Regions from separate parts of the Actinoplanes octamycinicus genome, predicted to be linked through region 2. Evidence: riboswitches for the same ligand, from Rfam matches in the RefSeq annotation. Region 2 holds a riboswitch; the other holds the start of a gene.
What was found. Region 2 has a riboswitch for ZMP and ZTP ahead of BJY16_RS10550 (glycine hydroxymethyltransferase). Riboswitches for the same ligand answer to the same signal wherever they lie in the genome.
Positions count from the first base shown of each region.

Region 1: linked by a shared signal. The riboswitch ahead of BJY16_RS01375 (bifunctional 5,10-methylenetetrahydrofolate dehydrogenase/5,10-methenyltetrahydrofolate cyclohydrolase) and the one ahead of BJY16_RS10550 (glycine hydroxymethyltransferase) in region 2 are both predicted to bind ZMP and ZTP.

Region 1 is NZ_JACHNB010000001.1:329,480-339,521, reverse strand. It holds gene BJY16_RS01405 (DUF3159 domain-containing protein) at 1-604, shown strand, start outside; gene BJY16_RS01400 (potassium channel family protein) at 674-1,336, opposite strand; gene BJY16_RS01395 (potassium channel family protein) at 1,338-2,003, opposite strand; gene BJY16_RS01390 (APC family permease) at 2,117-4,162, shown strand; gene BJY16_RS01385 (class I SAM-dependent RNA methyltransferase) at 4,159-5,448, shown strand; gene BJY16_RS01380 (MerR family transcriptional regulator) at 5,445-5,810, opposite strand; gene BJY16_RS01375 (bifunctional 5,10-methylenetetrahydrofolate dehydrogenase/5,10-methenyltetrahydrofolate cyclohydrolase) at 5,995-6,867, opposite strand; ZMP/ZTP riboswitch at 6,884-6,965, opposite strand; gene BJY16_RS01370 (cation:dicarboxylate symporter family transporter) at 7,536-8,930, opposite strand; gene dxs (1-deoxy-D-xylulose-5-phosphate synthase) at 9,071-10,042, shown strand, end outside.
Region 2 is NZ_JACHNB010000001.1:2,338,526-2,348,567, forward strand. It holds rRNA gene BJY16_RS10540 (23S ribosomal RNA) at 1-1,198, shown strand, start outside; rRNA gene rrf (5S ribosomal RNA) at 1,303-1,419, shown strand; ZMP/ZTP riboswitch at 1,837-1,927, shown strand; gene BJY16_RS10550 (glycine hydroxymethyltransferase) at 1,948-3,372, shown strand; gene BJY16_RS10555 (discoidin domain-containing protein) at 3,747-5,936, shown strand; gene BJY16_RS10560 (sugar ABC transporter substrate-binding protein) at 6,076-7,098, shown strand; gene BJY16_RS10565 (ABC transporter permease) at 7,102-8,121, shown strand; gene BJY16_RS10570 (ATP-binding cassette domain-containing protein) at 8,118-8,948, shown strand; gene BJY16_RS10575 (response regulator transcription factor) at 8,940-9,611, opposite strand; gene BJY16_RS10580 (sensor histidine kinase) at 9,608-10,042, opposite strand, start outside.

The DNA.
Region 1 (10,042 bases), 2.0 Mb from region 2:
GCTGGTCGAGTCGAGCATCCCGGTGCTCGCCTTCGTGCTGTTCAACGTGCTGCTCGGCGAGTCGGTCGCCGGCTTCGACAAGCAGACCGCGCTGCTCTGGGCGATCATCGGGTCGGTCGGCTCGGCGCTGGCCATCGGTGGCGTCCGGCTGGCCCGCAAGCAGCCGGTCCGGCACGCGGTCAACGGGCTGTTCGGCATCGCGCTCGGCGCCTACTTCGCCTGGAAGAGCGGCGACGCGAAGAACTTCTACCTGCCCGGCATCCTGCTCACCTTCGGGCAGGCCGGGGCGCTGCTGCTCTCGGTGCTCTTCCGGAAACCGCTGATCGGGTACGCCTGGGGCATCATGGCCAACAAGGGCCGGCAGGACTGGTTCGGCAACGCCCGGCTGTTTCGCACCTTCCAGTGGCTGACCCTGCTCTGGGTGGCGTCGCTGGCGCTGCGCGCCGGGATCCAGTTCTACCTGTGGCGGCTCGGCGAGGCGAACGCGCTGGGCATCGTCCGGATCCTGATCAGCTGGCCGATCTACGCCGCGACGTTCGCCTTCACCGCCTGGGCCATCCACCGGATCACCTCCGCCCAGAAAGCGGAGGAGACGGTCGCCTAGGCCGGAGCCCAGGAACGCGCAGGCGACGGTCGCCTGAGCGGAGCCCGGGAAAGCGCGAGAGACGGTCGCCTAAGCGGAGCCCAGGACCACGGCGCGGATCTGGTCCTCCACCTCGGTGGTGCACACGAAGATCAGCTCGTCGCCGGCCTCCAGCGGGTCGTCCGGCGTCGGCACCACCACGCGCTTGCCGCGCAGGATGGCGACCAGCGCGGCGTCCCGCGGCATCGGCACCGAGCGCAGCGGCTGGCCCTCGTAAGGCGCGTCCTTCGGCAGGGTGATCTCGACCAGGTTGGCCTCACCCTGCCGGAAGGTCATCAGCCGCACCAGGTCGCCGACCGTGACCGCCTCCTCGACCAGCGCGGCCATCAGGCGCGGCTTGCTGACCGAGACGTCGACGCCCCACTGCTCGGTGAACAGCCACTCGTTCTCCGCCCGGTTCACCCGGGCGACCACCCGGCCGACCGCGAACTCGGTCTTGGCGAGCAGCGACACCACCAGGTTGGCCTTGTCGTCGCCGGTGGCCGCGACCACCACGTCGCAGGACGCGACGTCGGCCTCCTCCAGGCTGCTCAGCTCGCAGGCGTCGGCGAGGATCCACTGCGCCTCGGGCACCCGCTCCGGGCACAGCTGGCGCGGCTGGCGCTCGATCAGCATCACCTCGTGCCCGTTGCCGATCAGCTCCTGGGCGATCGACCGGCCCACGTTGCCGGCTCCCGCGATGGCGATGCGCATGTCAGTGCCCTTCGTTTCCGGCGCGCGAGGCGATGTCCAGGACCTTGCCCACGGTGTCGTCGGTGACCAGCATGAACACCTGGTCGCCGTCCTGCAGCACGGTGGACGGCTGGGCCAGCGAGCCCATCCCGAAGCGCATCAGATAGGCCACCCGGGCGCCGGTGGTCTCCTCCAAGGTCTTCACCGTGCGGCCCACCCAGTCCCGGTGCAGCGGGGTCTCGACGATGCTGACCACGCTGGTCGGGTCGCGGAACACCTCGAAGCGCTCCTCGGGCGCCAGGTAGCGGAACATCCGGTCGGCGGCCCAGCGGATGGTCGCCACGGTCGGGATGCCGAGCCGCTCGTAGACCTGGGCGCGCTTGGCGTCGTAGATCCGGGCCACCACCCGGGAGACGCCGAACGTCTCGCGGGCCAGCCGGGCCGAGATGATGTTCGAGTTGTCCCCGCTGGAGACCGCGGCGAAGGCGTCCGCCCGCTCGATGCCGGCGGCCCGCAGCACGTCCCGGTCGAAGCCGATCCCGTTGACCGTGATGCCGCCGAAGTCGGCGCCCAGCCGGCGGAAGGCGTCGGCGTTCTGATCGATCACGGCGACCTGATGGCCCCGCGCGTCGAGGTTCTGCGCCAGCGTCGAACCGAGCCGGCCACACCCCATGATCACCACGTGCACGGCTTGTGCCCTCCCGATTCGCTACCGTCCCCGTTGAGCCTGCCATGCCCCGGTGCGGCGGTGTGTCCGGGGCGGGCGACGCCCGATCACGCCCGGTCGTACTCTTGGCAGTCGTGGCAAGTACCACCTCCCTAGCCAAGCGGCTGCTTCTCGGCCGGCCGTTCCGCTCGGACAAGCTGCAGCACACGCTGCTGCCCAAGCGGATCGCGCTGCCCGTGTTCGCCAGCGACGCCCTCTCCAGCGTGGCGTACGCGCCGGACGAGATCCTGCTGACCCTCTCGATCGCCGGGGCCAGCGCCTTCGCGATCTCTCCCTGGGTGACGCTCGCGGTCGCGGTGGTGATGGTGACCGTGGTCGCCAGCTACCGGCAGAACGTGCACGCCTACCCGTCCGGCGGTGGCGACTACGAGGTCGCCACGGTCAACATCGGCCCCCGGGCCGGGCTCGGCGTGGCCAGCGCGCTGCTGGTCGACTACATCCTCACGGTCGCGGTGTCGATCTCCTCCGGGGTGAGCAACCTGGCCTCGGTGCTCCCGTGGGACTCGATCGGCGACTACAAGGTGGAGATCGCGGTCGGGGCGGTGCTGCTGCTGACCGCGCTCAACCTGCGCGGCCTGCGCGAGTCGGGCACCGCGTTCGCGGTCCCGACCTATCTGTTCATCTTCGTGATCATCGGGATGATCCTGACCGGTCTGTTCCGGGTCTTCGTCCTCGGCGACGACCTGCGCGCGCCCAGCGCCGGCCTGACCATCACGGCCGAGGAGAGCCACCTCACCAGCTTCGCCTTCGTCTTCCTGCTGTTGCGGACGTTCTCGTCCGGCTGCGCGGCGCTGACCGGGGTCGAGGCGATCTCCAACGGGGTGCCCGCCTTCAAGCCGCCGAAGAGCAAGAACGCCGCGACCACGCTGCTGCTGCTGGGCGTGATGGCGATCGTGATGCTGTTCGGCATCATCTCGCTGGCCCGGCTCACCCACCTGCAGTACGTCGAGGACCCGACCACGCAGATCACCGGCGGCCCGGCCAACTACGTGCAGAAGACGGTCACCGCGCAGCTCGCCGAGACCGTCTTCGGCCAGGGCTCCTGGCTGGTGGTGCTGGTCGGCGCGATCACCGCGCTGATCCTCTTCCTGGCCGCGAACACCGCCTTCAACGGCTTCCCGGTGCTCGGCTCGATCCTGGCCCAGGACCGGTATCTTCCCCGCCAGTTCCACACCCGGGGCGACCGGCTGGCGTTCAGCAACGGCATCGTCTTCCTGGCCGCCGCCGCGATCGTGCTGATCGTCGCCTTCCAGGCGGAGACCACCCGGCTGATCCAGCTCTACATCGTCGGGGTGTTCGTCTCCTTCACGCTGTCGCAGGGCGGCATGATCCGGCACTGGAACCGGTTGCTCCGGGTCCAGCGGGATCCGGAACGCCGCCGCCGGATGATCCGGTCCCGGGCGATCAACACCTTCGGCATGGGGCTGACCGGGGCGGTGCTGATCGTCGTACTGATCACCAAGTTCCTGCTCGGCGCGTGGATCGCGATCGCCGCGATGATCGTGATCTACGGGTTGATGCTGGCCATCCACCGGCACTACACCCGGGTCTCCGAGGAGCTGCAGCCGACCGAGGAGCGGCCGGTGCTGCCGTCCCGCAACCACGCGGTGGTGCTGGTCAGCAAGGTGCACATGCCGACCCTGCGGGCGGTCGCCTACGCCCAGGCGACCCGGCCGGACACGATCACCGCGGTGACCGTGAACGTCGACGACAAGGACACCCGGAACATCCAGGCCGAGTGGGAGCGCCGCGAGCTGCCGGTGCCGCTGACCGTGGTGGACTCGCCGTACCGGGAGATCACCAAGCCGATCATCGACTTCGTGAAGAGCGTGCGCCGCGCCTCGCCGCGCGACGTGGTGACCGTCTTCGTACCCGAATATGTGGTTGGTCGCTGGTGGGAGAACCTGCTGCACAACCAGAGCGCGCTGCGGATCAAGGGCCGGCTGCTCTTCGAGCCCGGCGTGATGGTGACCAGCGTGCCCTGGCAGCTGCGATCCAGCCAGGACCGCGACCTGGACCGGCTGGACCGGGGGCTGAGCCGGGCGCCGGCGCGCGGCCCGCGCTTCCACCCCAGCGAGCCGTCGGCCGTTTCTGATCAGCCGATCGAGGAGAAACCGTGACCCTTCCCGAAGACGACCTCGTGGAGGGTGACCGGATCGAGCTGACCGTCGGCGCCCCGGCGCACGGCGGGCACTGCGTGGCCCGGTTCGGCGGCGAGCACGGCCGGGTGGTCTTCGTCCGGCACGCGCTGCCCGGCGAGCGGGTCACCGCGGAGATCACCGAGCGGCACCGCGGCTACCTGCGGGCCGACGCCGTGGCGATCCACGAGCCGTCGCCCGATCGCGTCCGGCCGCCCTGCGAGTACGCCCACCCGGGCGGCTGCGGCGGCTGCGACCTGCAGCACGTCTCCGCCGACGCGCAGCTGCGCTGGAAGACCCAGGTGGTCCGGGAGCAGCTCGGCCGGCTGGCCGGGCTGACGCCCGAGGACCAGGACCGGCTTTCGGTACGCGTGGAGCCGCTCACCCCGGGCGAGGCCGGCCTGCTCGGCTGGCGCACCCGGGTCCGCTACGCGATCGACGCGGCCGGCCGCCCCGGCCTGCTCCAGCACCGCTCGCACCAGGTGGTCCCGATCGACCGCTGCCTGATCGCGCACCCGGCGATCCAGGAGCTCGACCTGCTCCAGCACCCCTGGCCGGAGAGCAACGCGGTGCAGGCGGTCGCGTCCGGCGGCGGCGACGTCGCGGTGCTGGACCGCCCGGCCGGGACGTCCGGCTCGGCCGGCGACGACCCGACCGAGGACCAGGGCGGCGCCGGGCTGGTCCGGCTGGCCGGGCCGGAGCGGATCACCGAGGTGGCCGGCGAGCGGTCCTGGGAGCTGGCGCCGGAGGGCTTCTGGCAGGTGCACCCGGCGGCCGCCGCCACGCTGACCGAGGCGGTGCTGGCCATGCTCCGGCCGGCCCCGGGCGAGATCGCCTGGGACCTGTACGGCGGGGCGGGCCTGTTCGCCGCCGCCGTCGCCGCCCGCACCGGGGCCCGCACCACGGTGGTCGAGTCGTCGCCGCTGGGCGTCGCCGCGGCCCGGTCCGCCCTGGCCGACCTGCCACAGGTCGAGGTGGTCGCGGCCCGGGTGGAGACGGCGCTGGGCCGGCGCCGGATCACCGGCCCGGTCGACCTGGTGGTGCTGGACCCGCCGCGGGCCGGTGCCGGCGCCCGGGTGGTCCGCGGGATCGCCGGGGCCGGGCCCCGCGCGGTCGCCTACGTGGCCTGCGACCCGGCGGCGCTGGCCCGGGACGTGAAGACGTTCCGGTCGCTCGGCTGGGAGCTGGCCGAGTTGCGCGCCTTCGACTGCTTCCCGATGACCCAGCACGTGGAGTGCGTCGCGCTGCTCACCCCGCCGGGGCGCTAGACGTAGTGCCGGTCGCGGTGCTCGGCGGCTGCCGACATCAGGTCGTCGAGGGCGTTCCGCGTACGGATCAGCTCCTCGATGTGGGTGGAGAGACGGTTGCGCTCCTCGCGCATCCGCTCCATCGCCGCGTCGGCATGCTCCAGGCTGGGCGCGTCGACGCAGGGGAGCAGCTCGGCGATGGTGCGGCTGGAGAGTCCGGCGGCGTAGAGCCGCTGCAGGAACGTCACCCGCTCGACCGCCTCCTCGGTGTAGTGCCGCTGGCCGCTCGGGCTCCGGATGCTGCTGAGCAGCCCCTGCTCCTCGTAGTAACGGACCGACCGGACGCTGACCCCGGCCCGCGCCGCGAGATCCCCGATCCGCATGCCGCCTCCCCTGTGACCCGGCTCTCGCCACCTGCCTCTGACGTCAGTGTCAGGTCGCAGCGTACCGGGCATGACCGCTGTGTTCGGCGGGTTCCGCCTCGTTGGCCTGAGCCCGCACAACGCCTGTCCGCACGCGGCCGGACCGCACGGCCCGTCCCCGGCCGGGGACGGGCCGCTCCGGCGGTTACGGGTTGGCGCGCTCGGCGGCGCTCACCGCGTTGCGGAACAGCATGGCGACCGTGGTCGGGCCGACCCCGCCGAGCCGCGGGGTGATCGCCCCGGCCACCGCGGCGCACGCCTCGTCGACGTCCGGCAGCAGGCGGCGGCCCTCGTAGCGGACCCCGGCGCCGATCACCGTGGCGCCCGGCTTGACGTGCTCCGGCTGGATGATGTTCGGCACGCCGGCGGCGGCGATCAGGATCTCCGCCCGCTGCGTGTACCGCGGCCAGTCCTTGACACCGGTGTGCACCACGGTGACGGCGGCGTTCGCGGTCGGCCGCTTCTGCGCGAGCAGCATCGCGAGCGGGCGGCCCAGGGTGGCGCCGCGGCCGAGGATGACCACCTCCCGCCCGGACACCTCGACGCCGTGGTGGGCGAGCAGCGCCTCGATGCCGGCCGGGGTGCAGGGCAGCGGGCCGGGCAGGCCGACCGCGAGCCGGCCCATGTTGAGCGGGTGCATCCCGTCGACGTCCTTGTCCGGGTCGAGGGTCTGCAGCGCGGCGTCGTAGTCCAGGTGGGCCGGGATCGGGTACTGGATCAGGACGCCGTGCACGGCCTTGTCGTCGTTGAACTCGGCGATCACCTTCAGCAGGTCGGCCTGGGTGACGTCGCCGGACAGGTGCCGGTGCGGGGACTCGAAGCCGAGCTCGCCGGCCTGCTTCTGCTTGATCCGGATGTACCCGGCGCTGGCGTCGTCGTCGCCCACCAGGATGGTGGCCAGGCTGGGCTGGATGCCACGCCCCTTGAGCTTGGCGACCCGCTCCCGGACGTCGGCCAGGACGGCCTCGGCGACCGGCGCTCCGGGCAGGAGGCGGGCGCCGCTGGTTTCGGTGGTCATGCTGTCTGCTCCTCGGCCGGGGAGCCCAGGCGGACGACTCCCGTGACGAGCTCCCCGATGGTTGGACCATCCTCGTGCCGCCAGTCGCTGCTTGCCTTCCAGGATGCCCGACGTGGCGCCGGCCCGAGGCGGCGGGGTGGGGTCGGTCCGGTCCGGCCGCCGCTGCCCGCTGCCGCGATGCCGCTCGCCCCGCGCGGGATTTTTTCCGGTACGACCGGCAGCCCCGTGGCAGTCGGCCCGCGATGCCCGGCCCACTCCCGGCCGCGGCGCGTGTCGTGCGGGCCCGCCGCCACCCCGCGATGCCCGCTCGGCACCGGACCGCGGCGCGCTCACGGTCCCCGGCTGGTCCTCACGGGTGTCTCAGGGCGGCCGAGACACCCGTGGGGCACAGCCGGGACCGTGAGCGGCTCGCGGATCCGGGCTGGTCCTCTCGGGTGTCTCAGGGCGGTCGAGACACCCGTGGGGCCCAGCCGGGACGGTGGGCGGCTCGCGGATCCGGGCTGGTCCTCTCGGGTGTCTCAGGGCGGTCGAGACACCCGTGGGTCCCAGCCGGGACGGTGGGCGGCTCGCGGTCCCGGGCTGGTCCTCTCGGGTGTCTCAGGGCGGTCGAGACACCCGTGGGGCCCAGCCGGGACCGTGGGCGGCTCGCGGTCCTGGGCCGGGGTGGTTCAGGGCGCTTCGTGCGGGCGGTTCGGGGGCGGGGTGTCGGCCGGTGCGGTGGTGCCGGCCTCGGCCAGGGCGGGGGTGTGGGCGTCGTGCGGGTCGTCGTCGAAGGTGGACTCGTCGAAGGGGGCTTCGCCGGCGAGGACCCGGCCGGCCTGCTCGCGGTCGATCTCGTGGGTCCAGGTGCCGATCAGGACGGTGGCGACGGCGTTGCCGGCGAAGTTGGTCAGGGCGCGGGCCTCGGACATCAGGCGGTCGATGCCGACGATCATGCCGACGCCGGGGACCAGGTCGGGGCGGTGGCTCTGCAGGCCGCCGGCCAGGGTGGCCAGGCCGGCGCCGGTGACGCCGGCGGCGCCCTTGGAGGCGATGATCATGAAGAGCAGCAGGCCGATCTGCTGGCCCACGGAGAGCGGCTGGTCCATCGCGTCGGCGATGAACAGGGAGGCCATGGTCAGGTAGATCGCGGTGCCGTCCAGGTTGAACGAGTAGCCGGTGGGCACCACGATGCCGACCACCGGGCGGCTCACCCCGAGGTGGCCCATCTTGGCGATCAGCCGGGGCAGCGCCGACTCGGACGACGAGGTGGACAGGATCAGCAGGAACTCCCGGGCCAGGTAGCGGAAGAGCCGGAAGATCGAGATCCCGGCGACCAGCCGGAGCAGCAGCCCGAGCACCACGAAGACGAAGAGCACGCAGGTGGTGTAGAAGCCGAGCATGATGCCGGCCAGGCTCTTCAGCGCGTCGAAGCCGGTCGCGCCGACCAGCGCGGCCATCGCGCCGAACGCGCCGATCGGGGCCAGCCACATGATCATCGACAGGATCTTGAAGACGATCCGCTGGAGCAGCCCGATCGCCCGGATCACCGGTTCGCCGCGGTCGCCGAGCGACTGCACGGCGAATCCGACCAGCAGCGCCACCAGCAGCGTCTGCAGCACCTGGGTGCTGGTCAGCGCGGAGAACAGGGTGTCCGGGATGATCCCGAGGACGAAGTCGACGCCGCCCTCGGCCTGCTTGCTGACCTGGGCCGTGCCGGTCTTCGCCAGCTCCTCGCTCAGGTGCAGGCCGGAGCCGGGGTGCAGCAGGTTGCCGACCACCAGGCCGATCGACAGCGCCACGGTGGACATGATCAGGAAGTAGCCGAGGGCCAGCCCGCCGACCCGGCCGACCTGGGCGGCGCGCCGGACCGAGCCGACCCCGAGCACCAGGGTGCAGAAGATCACTGGCGCGATCATCATCTTGATCAGGTCGACGAACCCGGTGCCCAGCGGTTTCAGCTTCACCGCGAAGTCCGGGAAGACGAAGCCCACGGTGATCCCGAGGACCATCGCGAGCAGCACGGAGAGGTAGAGGTAGTGGCTGCGGTCTCGGCGCCGCGGAGCCCCGGCATCGACGGACATGGGCCCCTGGTTACCCGAATCTGTGAACCGAATCACATCGTTTCACCGGAAGGGCGGAATGTGCAGGAGCTGTGGAGGAATCGGCCCTGTCCGTTCGCGCCAGGTCGCCTCCGCGCGGCGTCCCGATAGACTTCACGCCTATGAGCGACTCCCCCTCGACCCCGGCCGGCCTGCTGGCGAGCGTCACCGACCCCGGCGCCCTCAAGCGCCTGACCGCGGAGCAGCTGACCCTGCTCGCGGCCGAGATCCGTGACTTCCTGGTGGCCAAGGTGTCGCGGACCGGGGGCCACCTCGGTCCCAACCTCGGTGTGGTCGAGATGACCCTCGCCATGCACCGGGTCTTCGACTCACCCCGGGACAAGATCCTTTTCGATACCGGCCACCAGGCGTACGTGCACAAGATCGTCACGGGCCGTCAGGAGGGCTTCGACCTGCTCCGCCAGCGCGGTGGCCTGACCGGCTACCCGAGCCAGGCGGAGAGCGAGCACGACCTGATCGAGAACTCGCACGCCTCGACCGCGCTCTCCTATGCCGACGGTCTGGCCAAGGCGTTCGCCCTGCGCGGCGAGGACCGGCACGTGGTGGCCGTGGTCGGCGACGGCGCGCTCACCGGCGGCATGTGCTGGGAGGCGCTCAACAACATCGCGGCCACGAAGAACAAGCTGGTCATCGTGGTCAACGACAACGGCCGGTCGTACGCGCCGACGATCGGCGGCCTGGCCGACCACCTCTCCACCCTGCGGCTCAACCCGGGCTACGAGAAGGTGCTCGACCTGGTCAAGGACGCGCTCGGCTCGACCCCGGTGGTCGGCAAGCCGGTCTTCGAGGTGCTGCACGCGGTCAAGCGCGGGATCAAGGACGCGATCAGCCCGCAGCCGATGTTCGAGGACCTCGGCCTGAAGTACATCGGTCCGGTGGACGGCCACGACCAGCAGGCGATGGAGTCCGCGCTGCGCCGGGCCAAGGGCTTCAACGCGCCGGTCATCGTGCACGCGGTGACCCGCAAGGGCTACGGTTACCGCCCCGCCGAGCAGGACGAGGCGGACTGCCTGCACGGCCCGGGCAGCGCCTTCGACGTGGAGACCGGCAAGCTGCTGGCCGCCCCGACGCTG
Region 2 (10,042 bases):
GGGGGCCGGACGCGTGAAGCCACTTGCTGGTGGAGCGTGGTATGGCCGCAGAGAGCAGGGGGAAGCGACTGTTTACTAAAAACACAGGTCCATGCCAAGTCGTAAGACGATGTATATGGACTGACGCCTGCCCGGTGCTGGAACGTTAAGGGGACCTGTTAGCTCTTCGGGGCGAAGCGGAGAACTTAAGCGCCAGTAAACGGCGGTGGTAACTATAACCATCCTAAGGTAGCGAAATTCCTTGTCGGGTAAGTTCCGACCTGCACGAATGGCGTAACGACTTCCCCACTGTCTCAACCACAGGCCCGGCGAAATTGCAGTACGAGTAAAGATGCTCGTTACGCGCGGCAGGACGGAAAGACCCCGGGACCTTTACTATAGCTTGACATTGGTATCTGAATTCGATTGTGTAGGATAGGTGGGAGCCGGTGAAGCTCGGACGCCAGTTCGGGTGGAGGCGTTGTTGAAATACCACTCTGTTGGGTTTGGGTATCTAACTTGCGGCCCTGATCGGGTCGAGGGACAGTGTCTGGTGGGTAGTTTAACTGGGGCGGTTGCCTCCTAAAGGGTAACGGAGGCGCCCAAAGGTTCCCTCAGCCTGGTTGGCAATCAGGTGTTGAGTGTAAGTGCACAAGGGAGCTTGACTGTGAGACTGACGGGTCGAGCAGGGACGAAAGTCGGGACTAGTGATCCGGCACTTGCGTGTGGAAGCGGTGTCGCTCAACGGATAAAAGGTACCCCGGGGATAACAGGCTGATCTTCCCCAAGAGTCCATATCGACGGGATGGTTTGGCACCTCGATGTCGGCTCGTCGCATCCTGGGGCTGTAGCAGGTCCCAAGGGTTGGGCTGTTCGCCCATTAAAGCGGTACGCGAGCTGGGTTTAGAACGTCGTGAGACAGTTCGGTCCCTATCCGCCGTGCGCGTTGGATACTTGAGAAGGGCTGTCCCTAGTACGAGAGGACCGGGACGGACGAACCTCTGGTGTGCCAGTTGTTCTGCCAAGGGCACGGCTGGTTGGCTACGTTCGGAAGGGATAACCGCTGAAAGCATCTAAGCGGGAAGCTCGCTTCGAGATGAGGTATCCCACCACCTTGAGTGGGTAAGGCCCCCAAGAGACTATTGGGTTGATAGGCCGGAGATGTAAGCACGGTAACGTGTTGAGTTGACCGGTACTAATAGGCCGAGGGCTTAACCACCCTAAATTTTCTGCTTGCGTCCACTGTGTGATTCACAGCAAACGAACAACCACCCCGGTTGGTGAACAATCACCGGGTTGCTGGTTGGTTCTGCTGATGGCTGTTTCGGTGGTCATAGCGGAGGGGAAACGCCCGGTTACATTCCGAACCCGGTAGCTAAGCCCTCCAGCGCCGATGGTACTGCACTCGGGAGGGTGTGGGAGAGTAGGACGCCGCCGGACTTAACGTCGAGAAACGCCCACCCGGGGTTCCGGGTGGGCGTTTCTTTTTTGCTACCCAAAAACTGTGGGTGCGGTTGTTCGCGTGGGGGACGGTTCGGGCGGGGAGGGCCATTCGAAGGCCGTCAGGCTTGATACCTCCGAATGGCCCTCCCCGCCCGAACCTTGCCTACTCACCGGGACTGCCGCGACATCAAGGGCATCTTTGGGGAGGCCGTCCGGGGTTCGGGTGGTGCGTTGGTGCGTTGGTGCGTTGGTGCGGGTGGTGGTGGGGCCGGCGCATCCACGGGGAGGGGCGGCTTGCGTGGTGAGGGGCTGGGGTTTGAGTAAAGGTGCGGTTGTCTTGGGTCGGGGGTGTGGGGGCCAATTTGGGGGTGGTGGCTTTTGGGGGTTGGGGGTGGGGGGTGGGTGAGTATGCTTGGGGTGGGCCGTGACTGGCGCGTTCGGATGGGTGACCATTGGGGAGCGGCCTCGTCGAGATGACGACTTGCCGTGCGCCTGGGCCTTCTACCTGCGTGATAGGGAGGTCCTATGTCTGAGCTGAATGCTGAATCCACCGCGTTCCGGGCCGCGCTCGATGTGGTGCGGTCTGTTGAGCCGCGTATCGCTGACGCGATCGCGAAGGAGCTGACCGACCAGCGTGAGTCGCTGAAGCTGATCGCGAGTGAGAACTACGCCTCGCCGGCGGTTCTGCTGGCCATGGGTAACTGGTTGTCCGACAAGTACGCCGAGGGCACCATCGGGCGCCGGTTCTACGCCGGCTGCCAGAACGTGGACACTGTCGAGTCGGTGGCCGTGGAGCACGCCAAGGCGTTGTTCGGGGCGCCGTACGCGTACGTCCAGCCGCACTCCGGCATCGACGCGAACCTGGTGGCCTACTGGGCGATCCTGGCCGACCGAGTCGAGGTGCCGTACCTGAAGAAGTTCGAGAAGCGGCAGATCAACGACCTCACCGACGCCGAGTGGGCCGAGCTGCGCCAGGCCTTCGGCAACCAGCGGCTGCTGGGCATGTCGCTGGACGCCGGTGGCCACCTCACCCACGGGTTCCGGCCGAACATCTCCGGCAAGATGTTCGACCAGCGGTCCTACGGCGTCGACCCGGCGACCGGCCAGATCGACTACGCCGCGCTGCGGGAGACCGCCAAGGAGTTCAAGCCGGCGGTGATCGTGGGTGGCTACTCGGCGTACCCGCGCAAGGTGAACTTCGCGAAGATGCGGGAGATCGCCGACGAGGTGGGCGCGACCTTCATGGTCGACATGGCGCACTTCGCCGGTCTGGTCGCCGGTGGCGTGTTCACCGGGGACTACAACCCGATCCCGCACGCGCACATCGTCACCACCACCACGCACAAGAGCCTGCGCGGCCCGCGCGGTGGTGCGGTGCTCTGCCAGCCGGAGCTCTCCTCGCAGGTGGACCGGGGCTGCCCGATGGTGCTCGGTGGCCCGCTGCCGCACGTGATGGCCGCCAAGGCGATCGCGTTCGCCGAGGCCCGCCGGCCGGAGTTCGCCGACTACGCCCAGCAGATCGTGACCAACAGCCAGGCGCTCGCCGAGGGCCTGCGCAAGCGGGGCGTGCAGCTGGTCTCCGGCGGCACCGACAACCACCTGGTGCTGCTCGACGTGCACCCGTTCGGGCTGACCGGCCGGCAGGCCGAGCAGGCCCTGCTGGACAGCGGCATCGTCACCAACCGGAACGCGATCCCGTCCGACCCGAACGGCGCCTGGTACACCTCCGGCATCCGGATCGGCACCCCGGCGCTGACCAGCCGCGGGCTGGGCGTCGCCGAGATGGACCAGATCGCCGAGCTGATCCACACCGTGCTGGCCGGCACCACGCCGGACCCGGCGTCCAAGGCCAAGTTCACCCTGGACCCGGCGCTCGCCGAGGGCGTCTCGAAACAGGCCGCCGACCTGCTCGCCCCGTTCCCGCTCTACCCGTCGGTCAGCCTCGGCTGATCCGCCGGCGTTCCGAAACCCGTCGTGGCCGTGACCCGGCCACGGCGGGTTTTTTCGTTGCCCCGCACGGATGCTCCGGGTTCGTACCGAAAGCCTGTTTTAGCGAGACGAGCCGGAACCGGTTTCGGACAAGCTGTTATCGCCCGCCGTGAATCTCGTCGGTGACCCTCGCGGCAGTGGCCTGACCTGGGCGAACGATGTGGACGGCGGGAACAGGAGATCGATTTCGCGGTTGCTCGTTACCGGTTCCGGAACCTCGCAACATCCTGGACATCGATTGGTAACGACTCTTAGCGTCGTGGCCTGGGTGAGCGCTCTCCCATCTTCTAGTCCCCACGTGCTGTCCCCTCCCGTCCTCCCCCTAGGAGACCCCCATGAGACGCTCCCGCTGGCGGAGCGGCGCGATCGTCGGCGTGACCGCCGCCGTCGTCGCCGGTTATGCCGCGATCACCATGACCGGCGCCTCAGCCGCGGAGACGCTGCTGTCGCAGGGCAAGCCGGCCACCGCCTCGTCCACCGAGGCGCCCGGCGCCTACCTGGCCTCCGAGGCCGTCGACGGCAACGCCGGCAGCCGCTGGTCGTCCGCCTTCTCCGACCCGCAGTGGCTCCAGGTGGACCTGGGCAGCTCGCAGTCGATCAGCCGGGTCGAGCTGTTCTGGGAGACCGCGGCCGCGAAGGCGTTCCAGATCCAGGTGTCGGACAACGCGTCGAGCTGGACGTCGATCTACTCGACCACCACCTCGACCGGCGGCAACCAGAACCTGTCGGTCACCGGCGCCGGCCGCTACGTGCGGATGTACGGCACCCAGCGGACCACCGGCTACGGCTACTCGCTCTACGAGTTCAAGGTCTACGGCGGCGGCACCACCACGCCGACCTCGCCGACCCCGACGCCGACCGGCCCCACCCTGCCCGGTGGCGGCAGCCTCGGCGCCCAGGTGACCGTCTTCGACCCGAGCATGTCGAGCGCGACCATCCAGGCCCAGGCCGACGCGATCTTCAAGCAGCAGGAGACCAACCAGTTCGGCACCCAGCGCAACCTGCTGGCCTTCAAGCCGGGCACCTACAACGGCCTGAACATCCAGGTCGGGTTCAACACCTCGGTGATCGGTCTCGGCCAGAACCCGCAGGACGTGCGGATCAACGGGGACATCACCGTGGACGCCGGCTGGTTCCAGGGCAACGCGACCCAGAACTTCTGGCGGTCGGTGGAGAACATCTCGCTCTACCCGGTCTCCGGCGCCAACCGGTGGGCGGTCTCCCAGGCGGCCCCGTTCCGCCGGATGGACGTGCACGGTGACCTGAACCTGGCGCCGAACGGCTACGGCTGGGCCTCCGGCGGCTACATCGCCGACTCGCGGATCAGCGGTGTCGAGGGTCAGTACTCGCAGCAGCAGTGGTTCACCCGGAACAGCCAGATCGGCTCGAACTCCAACGCGGTCTGGAACCAGACCTTCGTCGGTGTGCAGGGTGCTCCGGCGAACAGCTTCCCGAACCCGCCGTACACCACGATCGGCAGCGCTCCGGTGATCCGGGAGAAGCCGTACCTCTACCTGGCCGGTGCGGACTACGCGGTCTTCGTGCCCAGCCTGCAGACCAACGCGTCCGGCGTGAGCTGGGCGAACGGCAACACGCCGGGTACCAGCATCCCGCTCTCGCAGTTCTACGTGGCCAAGCCGGGCGACAGCGCGGCGACGATCAACCAGGCGCTGGCGCAGGGTCTCAACCTGATCTTCCAGCCGGGCGTCTACCACGTGAACCAGACGATCAACGTGACCCGGGCGAACACCGTGGTGATGGGCCTCGGCTACGCGACCATCATCCCGGACAACGGCGTCACCCCGATGCAGGTGGCCGATGTGGACGGCGTGAAGGTGGCCGGCCTGCTCTTCGACGCGGGCACCACCAACTCGGCGAACCTGCTGGTGATCGGCCCGAACGGGTCGTCGGCGAACCACGCGGCGAACCCGACCACCGTGCAGGACGTGTTCTTCCGGATCGGTGGCTCGATCGCCGGCAAGGCGACCAACAGCCTGCTGGTGAACAGCAACAACACGATCATCGACCACATCTGGGCGTGGCGGGCCGACCACGGCAACGCCGGGACCTACGGCTGGACGATCAACACGGCCGACAGTGGGCTGATCGTCAACGGTCAGAACGTGACCGCGTACGGGCTGTTCGTCGAGCACTACCAGAAGTACGAGGTCATCTGGAACGGCAACGGTGGCCGCACCTACTTCCTGCAGAACGAGCAGCCGTACGACCCGCCGTCGCAGGCGGCCTGGCGCAGCGGGGCGAAGGGGTACGCCGCGTACAAGGTGGCCGACTCGGTGACCAACCACGAGGCGTGGGCGCTGGGCAGCTACTGCTACTTCAACGTGGACCCGAGCATCCACTCGGACCGCGGCTTCGAGGTGCCGGTGAACTCCGGGGTCAAGCTGCACAACCTGCTGACCGTGTCGCTCGGCGGCAACGGCGTGATCGACCACGTGGTGAACAACACCGGCGCCGCGGCGCAGGGCACCGCGACGGTTCCGGTCTACGTCACCAGCTTCAACTGACCGACTGATATCGATCGGGGGTCGCCATCGGCGGCCCCCGATCACTTTATGCAACAAGAACACAACGCCGTGTTGACATCGCCGAAGCCTCGGGCGTCTACTCCAAGGCAACGTTGTCCCTCGATGTAGCGGAGGCGACATGCGCAGGCTGATGGCGGTCGCCGGCTGCGTGACGCTGGTGCTGGCCGGCGCGGCCTGCAACCGCGGCACCGGTGAGCCGGTGGTCGGGTTGATCACCAAGACCGATACCAACCCGTTCTTCGTGACCATGAAGCACGGCGCCGAGCAGGCCGCCGACGAACAGGGCCTGGATCTGCTGACCTTCGCCGGGAAGGTGGACGGCGACAACGAGGCGCAGGTGCAGGCGATCGAGAACCTGATCTCCTACGGCGCCGAGGGCTTCCTGATCACGCCGAACGACTCGAAGGCGATCGTGCCCTCGCTGGACCGGGCGCACAAGGCGGGCATGCTGGTGATCGCGCTGGACACCCCGGTCGACCCGCCGGACGCCGCGGACGCCACCTTCGCGACCGACAACTACCAGGCCGGCAAGCTGATCGGCGAGTGGGCCAAGGCCAAGTTCGCCAAGGACGGCAAGCAGGCGAAGATCGCCATGCTCGACCTCAACCCGAACCAGGTCTCCGTCGACGTCAAACGCGACCAGGGCTTCCTCGAGGGGTTCGGGATCCCGAACGGCGACCCGAACCGGATCGGCGACGAGAACGACCCGCGGATCGCCGGGCACGACGTCACCGACGGCAACGAGGAGGGCGGCCGTACCGCGATGGAGAACCTGCTCCAGAAGGACTCGTCGATCAACCTGGTCTACACGATCAACGAGCCCGCCGCGGCCGGGGCCTACCAGGCGCTCAAGGCGGCCGGCAAGGAGAAGGACGTCACCATCGTCTCGATCGACGGCGGCTGCCCGGGCGTCGACAACGTGGCGAACGGGGTCATCGGGGCCACCTCGATGCAGTTCCCGATCAAGATGGCCCAGCTCGGCATCGAGGCCATCGCGCAGTACGCCAAGGACGGCACCAAACCGCAGAACACCGCCGGCAAGGACTTCGTCGACACCGGCGTCCAGCTGATCACCGACGACCCGCAATCCGGCGTGGAGGCCAAGGACTCCGCGTGGGGCAAGCAGAACTGCTGGGGGTGAGCCTTGAGCACGACGTCCACCGCGGCCGGGTTCGACGTACGCCGGCACGACTCGTTCGGGTTGCGGCTGCAGCACACGCTGCACGGCAACCCGGTCCTCGGGCCGCTCGCCGTACTGATCCTGGCGATCATCGCCTTCTCGATCGTGAACACCCGGTTCTTCGCCGCGGCGAACCTGTCGCTGGTGCTCCTGCAGGTCACCGTGATCGCCACGATCGCGCTGGGGCAGACGATGATCATCTTGACCGCCGGGATCGACCTGTCGGCCGGCGCGATCGCGGTCTTCTCCTCGGTGCTGATGGCCCAGTTCTGCGTCAAGGGCGGGATGCCCGGGGTGCTCGCGCTGCTGCTCGGCTTCGCCTGCGGCACCGCGATGGGCGCGATCAACGGGGCGCTGGTGACCCGGATCAAACTGCCGCCGTTCATCGTCACGCTCGGCACGCTGACCATCTTCTTCTCGCTGAACTCGGTGGTCAGCAACAGCGAGACGGTGCGCGGCTCGGACATGCCCGGCCTGATGACCTGGACCGGTGACGCCATCGCGCTCGGGAGCTTCCAGCTCAGCTACGGCTCGATCATCATGCTGCTGCTGTTCGCCTTCTTCTGGTACGCGCTCGGGCGGACCGCGTGGGGCAAGCACGTCTACGCCACCGGGGACGACGTGGAGGCGGCTCGGCTGGCCGGCATCCGTACCGGACGGGTGCTCTTCTCGGTCTACACGGTGGCCGGACTGCTCTACGCGATCGGCGGCTGGATCCTGATCGGCCGGCTTGCCTCGGCCAGCCCGAACGTCGGCACCGAGTACAACCTGGACTCGATCACCGCGGTGGTGCTCGGCGGGACCAGCCTGTTCGGCGGGCGCGGCGGGGTGATCGGCACGCTGATCGGCGCGCTGATCGTCGGGGTGTTCCGCAACGGCTTGCAGCTGGCCGGCGTCGCGGTGGTCTGGCAGGGCTTCGCGATCGGCCTGCTGGTGCTGATCGCGGTCTCGCTGGACCAGTGGATCAGGAAGGTGAAGGCATGACCCAGCCGGTTCTGCAGGCCAAGGGCCTCACCAAGCGGTACGGGCGGGTCGTCGCGATCGACGGCAGCGACCTGGAGCTGCTGCCCGGCGAGATCCTCGCGGTGATCGGGGACAACGGCGCCGGCAAGTCCAGCCTGATCAAGGCGCTCTCCGGCGCGCTGATCCCGGACAGCGGCGAGATCCGGCTGGACGGCGTGCCGGTCAGCTTCCGCAACCCGATGGAGGCCCGCGAGGCCGGCATCGAGACCGTCTACCAGACCCTGGCCGTCGCGCCCGGCCTGGACATCGCGGACAACCTGTTCCTCGGCCGGGAGGAGCGGCGCTCCGGCCCGCTGGGATCGATCTTCCGGATGCTGGACCGGCGGCACATGCGCGAGGAGGCCGCCCGGCACATGAGCGAGCTGGGCGTGGCCACCCTGCAGAACATCGGGCAGGCCGTCGAGTCGCTCTCCGGTGGTCAGCGGCAGGCGGTCGCGGTGGCCCGGGCCGCCGCGTTCGGCAGCAAGGTGGTGATCCTCGACGAGCCGACCGCGGCGCTCGGCGTCAAGGAGGGCAACCGGGTCCTCCAGCTGATCCGCGACGTCCGGGACCGCGGCCTGCCGGTGATTCTGATCAGCCACAACATGCCGCACGTCTTCGAGGTCGCGGACCGGATCCACATCCAGCGGCTGGGCCGCCGGATCGCGGTGATCACCCCGTCCTCGCACTCGATGTCGGACGCCGTCGCGATCATGACGGGCGCCGCCGCGCCGCCCGGCGCCGACTCGCCGGCCGACGCGGGCACGCCGCCAGAGACCCCGCCCGGCGCGGCGACCCCGTCAGCGTGACCCGCTGGGGCGGATCAGTCCGGCCTCGTACGCGGCGATCACCAGCTGGGCGCGGTCGTGCGCGCCCAGCTTGGTCATCGCGCGGTTGACGTGGGTCTTCACCGTGTGCGGGCTGACCGTCAGGTGCTCGGCGATGTCCTGGTTGGACAACCCGGAGCCGACCAGCAGCAGCACCTCGCGCTCCCGCTCGGTGAGCGCGGCCAGGCGTTCCGGGGCGGGCGCCGCGCCCTGCTCGGGGCGGGCCAGATAGCGCGCGATCAGGCTGCGGGTGGCGGCCGGGGTGAGCAGCGCGTCGCCCCGGTGCACCACCTCGACGGCGTGCAGCAGCTCGGCCGGTTCGGCGCTCTTGCCGAGGAAACCGCTCGCGCCGCAGCGCAGGGCGGCGAAGACGTACTCGTCGATCTCGAACGTGGTCAGGATCAGCACCCGGACGCCGGCCAGTGCCGGGTCGGCGGTGATCAGCCGGGTGGCGGCCAGGCCGTCCAGTTCCGGCATCCGGATGTCCATCAGCAACACGTCGGCGCCGGGGGAGCGGGCCAGCGCGACCGCCTCGTGACCGGTCCGGGCGGTGCCGGCCACGGTCATCCCGGGGGTCGAGGCGATCAGCGTGGCGAAGCTGGCCACCAGCAGCGGCTGGTCGTCCGCGAGACCGACTCTGATCATGCGGCGGCACCGGTGGGCAGGGTGGCGCTGACCCGGAAGCCGCCGATCGCCCGCGGCCCGGCGTGGAACTCGCCGCCCAGGGCGGTGACCCGCTCGCGCATCCCCAGCAGGCCGTGACTACCTGTGGAAACTCGGTTGTCCACAGGGCTGTCCACAGGCGGGCGGTCGTTTTCCACAACCACGGTCAGGGTGCCGGCCTCGTGCCGGAGGGTGAGCCGGACCGCGGTGGGGCCGGCGTGCCGGGCGACGTTGGTCAGCGACTCCTGGACCACCCGGTAGGCGACCACGTCGGCGGCGGGCGGGATCGGCGGCGCGTCCTCCTGCCGGACGAAGGAGATCGTCAACCCGGACCGGCGGAACGCCGTGAGCAGGTCGTCCAGGGCGGCCAGGCCGACCGCCGGCTCGACCGGCGCGGCCGGCTCGCCGGGCCG